DNA from 2 places in the Lysinibacillus sp. NPDC058147 genome. Region 2 is predicted to be linked to the other one. Evidence: riboswitches for the same ligand, from Rfam matches in the RefSeq annotation. Region 2 holds a riboswitch; the other holds the start of a gene.
The links. A riboswitch is a leader RNA that binds a small molecule or an ion and turns the genes downstream of it on or off. The one in region 2 is predicted to bind FMN.
Positions count from the first base shown of each region.

Region 1: it holds a riboswitch for FMN, as region 2 does, so the genes downstream of both, ribE (riboflavin synthase) here and ACFVT8_RS09910 (ECF transporter S component) in region 2, are expected to answer to the same signal.

Region 1 covers NZ_JBHVUJ010000004.1:176,993-180,727, reverse strand. Annotated here, with positions in the region: gene ribH (6,7-dimethyl-8-ribityllumazine synthase) at 148-615, opposite strand; partial or broken gene ribB (3,4-dihydroxy-2-butanone-4-phosphate synthase) at 875-1,468, opposite strand; gene ribE (riboflavin synthase) at 1,499-2,137, opposite strand; FMN riboswitch at 2,279-2,404, opposite strand; FMN riboswitch at 2,527-2,652, opposite strand; gene ACFVT8_RS13570 (SDR family NAD(P)-dependent oxidoreductase) at 2,866-3,621, opposite strand; gene abc-f (ribosomal protection-like ABC-F family protein) at 3,711-3,735, opposite strand, start outside.
Region 2 covers NZ_JBHVUJ010000003.1:81,495-85,229, forward strand. Annotated here, with positions in the region: gene ACFVT8_RS09905 (sodium-dependent transporter) at 1-1,271, opposite strand, end outside; gene ACFVT8_RS09910 (ECF transporter S component) at 1,425-2,012, opposite strand; FMN riboswitch at 2,233-2,430, opposite strand; gene ACFVT8_RS09915 (RNA polymerase subunit sigma) at 2,746-3,735, opposite strand, start outside.

The DNA of each region.
Region 1 (3,735 bases), on a different contig from region 2:
CTGAGCCAGCTCCAAATTAGTACATTTATGAGTAACAACATAGATACACTTACGGATATTTTCCCCATGCTTAAAAAAAATATTCATTTCAAAATGTTTTTCAGAATAATTTACCTATGGAATTTCCATTCTATTATTAGGAATGATTTATCTAATCATCTTCTTTAAATTTGCCATTTCAATAGCAGACATTGCCGCGTCATAACCTTTATTTCCTGATTTAGTACCTGCACGTTCAATCGCTTGTTCAATATTTTCAGTAGTAACAATGCCAAAAATAACTGGTACATTTGTAGTTAATGACACATTTGCAATTCCTTTTGCTGATTCATTACATACATAATCATAATGTGTTGTTGAGCCACGGATTACTGTACCTAATCCAATAATGGCATCATATTTCTTTGTTTCAGCTAACTGTTTTGCAATGAATGGCACTTCAAATGCACCTGGAACCCATGCTACATCAATAGAATCCTCATCCACACCATGACGCTTTAAACCATCTAATGCTCCGTCTAATAATTTACTTGTAATAAATTCGTTGAAACGACCTACTATTACTGCTATTTTTAAATCCGTACCAATTAATTGTGCTTCAAATGTTTTAACCATTTTTAATCTCTCCTCTTTTATCTTGTCTAATCATCATAAAGTGGGGTTGATTTCCGTTCCGACTGGGCGCTTTCCTGGGGGCGTCCGATGAGCCGCTTCGCTTGCGCTCCATGGTCTCATCTGTGACGCTAATCCCCAAGGAGTCACCCAGTCTCCACTCCAATCAACTTATATACTAGAGTACTTTTTACAAATGTTATTCCAAACTTTTATTGATGATCCTTTATATTGTCTGTGTGTTTTCTTCTATTATTTGTTGACGACGATATGTTGCCAATGCTTCAATTGAAATCATTTTTAAATGATGTTGTGCTGCATATTTAACAAGGTCATTAAAGCGTAGCATTTTGCCATTGTACCCCATAATTTCACAAATAATGCCCGCAGGAATACTATGACAAAGCTTGGCCAAATCAATTGTAGCTTCTGTATGTCCTCTACGCTCTAATACACCATTGTCCTTTGCAATTAACGGGAATACATGGCCCGGTCTACGAAAATCCGCAGCTTTTGCTTGTGGCTCTAGCATTTTTTGTATAGTCATTGCCCGTTCAAAGGCGCTAATTCCAGTTGTTGTGTCTACATGATCTACACTAACGGTAAATGCCGTTTGATGATTATCTGTATTAATACTGACCATAGGCGCTAATGCTAATTTTTGTGCAAGTTGCTGTGAAATCGGTGTACATATAAGACCTCTTCCATAGGTCGCCATAAAGTTAATCGTTTCAGGTGTCATAAATTCCGCAAGAGCGAGTAAGTCCCCTTCGTTTTCTCGGTCCTCGTCATCTACTACAATAATCATCTTACCTTGTTTTAAATCCTCAATTGCTTCTTCAATTGAATGTAGCAAAATCGCCACCTCCTGTTCTTAAAGTGTTGTTTAAAACCCGTTTTGTGCTAAGAAGTCTCTTGTGATGGTCGGCGGTTCCTGTCCATACTTAAGTTGATGCAAAATGTATTTACCAACTAAATCGGTTTCTACATTGACGAGATCACCAATCTTCTTCTTACCTAAAATCGTTTCTTTGTAAGTGTGGGGTATCAGGGATACTGTGACACCGTTTTTCTCGACCTGAAAGAGTGTTAGACTCGTTCCATCAATTGTGATGGAGCCCTTTGGAATACAGTAGCCCGTTAGCTCCTTTGATAATTCAATATCAATATAGACTGCATTTGCCAATGGCCGCTTGCGTACTATTTTCCCTACCCCGTCTACATGTCCGGAGACAAAATGACCACCGAAACGCCCATTAGCTGACATAGCGCGCTCTAAATTTACCGGATCTCCAACTGCGAGCTGCTGTAAATTTGTTGCGCTTACTGTTTCAGGCATTACATCCATCGTTAGCTCTTGTTCATTAAAATGTATCACTGTTAAACAAACACCATTGACCGCTATACTGTCCCCGAGCTTTACATCCTCTACCATTTTCTTTGAAATAACGGTAATTTTCATACTTTGTCGATCGCTTTGCATGGTTTTTAAGGTACCAATATCCTCAACAATTCCCGTAAACATTTTTTCACCTACTTTCAATCATTTAATAATTTTCGTTCAAACAAAAAACCCCTTAATTTAAAGGGGTTTGGGAGTTCATATACATAAGACGTCAACAAATAAACCTCATGGATATAAATTTTTTCCATAGGCTGTCATCTCATCGTTCTTCTCCCATCCAGACTGTCACTGTCGGTTTTGGATTTGCACCAAATCAGCTTGCGCTCACGGACTTTGAATTGCTTCATCACCGCCGATTGGGAATTTCACCCTACCCCGAAGAACTACTACTATTCAATTTTTTAGCCAAATAAAACAAAAAACTACTTCCCGACGAAACGATGGGAAGTAGTTAAAAAGTATACTCAAATAAACCTTATAAACTCAAGCGAATTTAAAAAGCTCACACTTTTACCCTTCTCCCATCCAGACTATAACTGTCGGTTTTGGATTTGCACCAAATCAGCTTGCGCTCACGGACTTTGAATTACTTCATCACCGCCGATTGGGAATTTCACCCTACCCTGAAGGATATTTTTATTTAGCTATTTCTTACGATAACACTATTTTATTATATTATCCAGATAATTGTTTATAAAAATTTACTCTAATCAATTTCACATTCACTACATAAAACAAGCCACACCTTTGATCATTAATAAAGATCAAAGGTGTGGCTGTTCCATAGAGACTTCTGTAACTGTCGTTTCACTTACGTTACATAAAAAACTTGCTGAAAGAAGTTAAATTTAAACAGTCAAACTACCATCAACAGAGACAACAGCACCAGCCATGAAGCTTGCTTTATCTGAAGCTAAGAATAGAACCGCTTCTGCTACTTCTTCTGGTTCACCATGGCGTCCCATACGTACACGTGACATTTCTTCTGGCACGTATCCTGTTTTTGCAAGTGTTTCACCAACACTATGAAATAATGGTGTAACGATACCACCTGGACACACAGCATTTATACGAATACCTTTATTTGCATACTCGATCGCTACGCCTTTCGTTAAACCGATTACTGCATGTTTACTTGCGGAGTATACGGCGATACTGTGTTCTGGACGAATACCTGCCGATGAAGCAGTATTTATAATCGACCCTTTACCCTGCTTTTCCATTACTGGGATGACATATTTCATGCCAAGAAAAATACCTTTTACATTGATATCCATAAGACGATCGTATTCTTCCAATTCTACCGCTGTAAACGGTGCGAATTTTTGAATAATGCCAGCGTTATTGAAGAATACATCTATACGTCCATATGTGTTTACCGTTTGCTGTACATAATTCTGAACATCCTCTACTTTGGAAACATCCGCTTTAACGAATATTCCTTCACCGCCATTTTGTTGAATTAATTTTAGGGTCTCTTCTCCAGTTTTCTCGTTAAAATCAACAAGCACAACTTTATAGCCATTTTCAGCAAATTTAATACTAGTTGCTCTACCAATTCCACTACCTGATCCTGTAATAACTGCAATTTGATTGTTTGTCATATTCTCTTCCTCTTTTCACTTTTATATTTTATTAATCACAAATATTTTCTTAATAGGAGGTCCCCTTTGTCTTTCCATACTTATGGCCCTTAGTTTGATTTCATTTTCATGTAA
Region 2 (3,735 bases):
GTTGAATAGAACCCCTGCCCCATTTGACTTCCTATCAATAATTCCCTCTTCACAAATTCTTTATCAACTACATACGCAATAAAGATAGCAATCAATAAATTACCTAACGGAAGCATTAAATTAGATACTAAAAAGTCAGTTGCATCAAAAATTGTTTTTCCAAAGATTGATACGTCCGCTAATGTACTAGATGAAAGAGCCGCAGGAATCGCCGCTACAAATACTACTACGCCTAGTAGCATTGTCAATGCTGGACGAGACATATGCCCTTTCTCCATAAATGCCGCTACAATAATTTCATATAAACTAAACGAAGAGGTTAGCGTTGCAAATAAAAATAATATTAAAAACATCGCTAAGAAAATTTCACCAAAGGGCATTTGGCTAAATGCTGTTGGCAGAACCATGAATAGTAAGCCTGGTCCAGATGCAGGTTCTAAATTAAAAGCAAATACAACAGGGAAAATTGCCAATCCTGCTAAGAACGATACAAGCACAGTGAGAAGAACAACGGAGCCCGCAGAATTCGGTAAGCTCACATCTTTCTTTAAATAAGAGCTGTACGTCACAAGACAAGAAAATCCTACCGCTAAGCCAAAGAAGGACTGCCCCAACGCTTCTAATATAGCCTTTCCAGTTATATTGGAGAAGTCCGGCCACAAGAAGAATTTAACCCCCTCCATTGCTCCATCTAATGTTAAAGCCCGCACAACAAGCACAATAAACATTATAAATAATAAAGGCATCATCCACTTATTAGCCTTTTCTATACCATTTTGCACACCAAGTGAAATGACTAGTACATTTACTAGCGTAAACAATCCTAAACCTAGCAATGTAATCCAAGGTTTTCCTACAATCTTTCCAAATAGTTCACTAGGATCAACGGCAGGATCAATAACAGCCCCAGTCACACCAAGGCCACTATAGATAAAAATCCAACCTCCCACAACACTATAAAAACTTAACAATAAAAAACAACCGAGTACACCCATACGACCAACCCAAGCCCAGCCTGTTTTCGTAGGTGCAATTTTTTTATAGGCAGTCACAGCTTCAGACTGTGTACCACGACCTAAAACATATTCTGATAATAACATCGGTAAACCAATCAACAATGTAAATAGAACAAAAATAAGGAAAAACGCTCCCCCACCACTTTGTCCAGTAACATATGGAAGCTTCCAAATTGCCCCTAGACCGATCGCCGCTCCTGCCGACGCTAAAATAAAGCCTAGTTTACTAGACCACTGACTCTTTTTTTCACTCATCTCTTCAAACTCCTCTAACATTCTAAGCTCTTCCTTATTCTACATTAAAATAGTAAACCCGACTAGATTAATTCTATATGTTACTTTTGCACAATATTATCCAACTTATATCAAAAAACCTCGAGCATTTAACAGCTCGAGGTTTCATTTCAATTATTTTGTTAAATACATGGAACGCTGATGATTAATCCATTTACGCATTGTTGTGAACAGTAATGCCATGATGATAGTAATTAAAATACCTTTCACAATGTTAAATGGCAATATACCAGCTACGATCATTTTATATAGTGAATCACCTACAACAGGCTCCATACCTAAAAAGTAAGTGTACATAGGTAAAAATACTGCATAGTTAAGAACGCTCATACCTACTGCCATTATGATTGTTCCAGCAGCTAAACCTCCGATAAGGCCTTTAACTGTTTTGACACGATTAAAAACAAAGCTCACTGGTAAAATAAATAAAATACCTGTTACAAAGTTTGCGATATGCCCTACTGGTACTCCCGTTGGCGTACCTGAGAAAATCCAGTCCAACACATTTTTAAAGAACTCTACTAAAATACCGGCTACAGGTCCCATTGTGATTGCCGCAAGTAATGCTGGCATATCACTGAAGTCCACTTCCAAAAACGCTGGAAACGGCGGAATAGGGAAATTAAAAAGCATTAATAAAAACGAAATACTGCTCAGCATACCAATCGTAATAAACGATTGAAGTTTAACATTTTTCTTCATAGAAAACTCTCTCCTCTTTGCTGATTCAATCTCGCAAGAAGAAAGGTTACGACCAAATCAATTATTATCATGAAAAAACCCTTATGCAAAAGAGCACAAGGGAGAATAGGCATGATTAAAGAACGCCATTAATTAACTATTTTTGAGCATACGCTGTGTGAAGCCACAGCGAAAAACGCTCGTGCATAGCTAAATTCATAACAATAAATGACGATCGTACCTCCATCTTCTCCCATCCAGACTTTAACTGTCGGCCTTGGAATCGCACCAAGTCAGCCATGCAAAAAAATATTTGCACAGGTCGCGGGCTGAAGAGCATTTAGTAAATCATACGAGCTAATATGACTTAAAGGAAACATTAGCGATTTACAACTCTATTACCGCCGGTCGGGATTTTCACCCTGCCCCGAAGATGAATCAATATTTTTTTATTTCATAGCCTTACTATAATGAATTATTAGAGAAAAGTAAATAGCTTTGCTTAAAAAAATCCGATTAAACTCGTATGTTTTACAGATACTCGATTAACTTCTTTATAATATGAAAGTGTAATCAGTAGAGGTTTTCCGCAATCTGACTGCATATTAGTGTTCACCAATCAGACAATTTAACCTTCCCTTAACTTCTTTGTTATTGGTGTTATAAAATGTCAAGAGCATTCACGCACATACATCGGCGAGAATGCTCCAAAATATTCTATAAGTTTCGTTTGTCTATTTGTTGTTATGCTTTTTTACGGCATATATCGTTTATTGGCTCCTACAGGCTTTGGCAAGAAATTTTTTAAATCAAATCCTTCCCAGCTCTCCTGTACAACATTGTCTAGACGTACTTGTTTATCAAAGCTAGCAGCAGTGAGCATCATAGCTTCAATTAATTGAGTTGCACGAACTGCATCCATAGTTGTTAAATCAAGTGGTTCATCAAATGTAACAATAACGCCTTCTGCTACCTCTTTTACAGTGTATGTTATATTTTCCGGTACGACAGGAACGTATGCACCATCATTATTATTTCGCATAACAGAAAGAGCTTCTGTTACAGTAGAAAAAGATTTACGAGAATCAGGTGATAAATATTCGATCCCATTCTCATCTCTATATAAATAATAATTAAAATGATTTGAGCTTGTTAATGCCATAGGCTTACTTGGATCTTCTTCCTTGGAAAACTCGTAGGCGGTACCATCAGGATTTTCGAACTCAATATCCTTATACTCCGTGTCTGAGAATGTATCCTGTAACGTCCCTAAATATTCGTCAGTATCTGCAGAAGCGACATCATAGTCATTTTTCTTTGGCAATACATGAACTAGTTTATCGCCCTTTTCCTTTAATTCTCCTTCATATGGATGAAAGTTAGTAAAACCATTGGCTTCCTCATCAATTTTTGGCGCATACTTTTCATACATCTGTAGTGTTGTGGGCTTTTTCTTCGCAAAATCAGTAGCAACTCGTTCATTAGGAATGATATACGTCATCGGTATGCTTTTCTTATCACGATTGGCCAAACCAATATGGAACACTACTGCATCTGTTAAATCTTCCTCATAAACAGATGATCGTAGAGACATGATCTGGGAATGGTCTGCTACTATGTTGGATTCCATAATTTTATCATGTTCGACTGAGCTTTTTGCTGCACGATCATCCTGCAATGTTGAATATTGAGAACGTTCAGGAGCATTAGCCTGGTCTATTTTTACATCATTATGATTCATGAA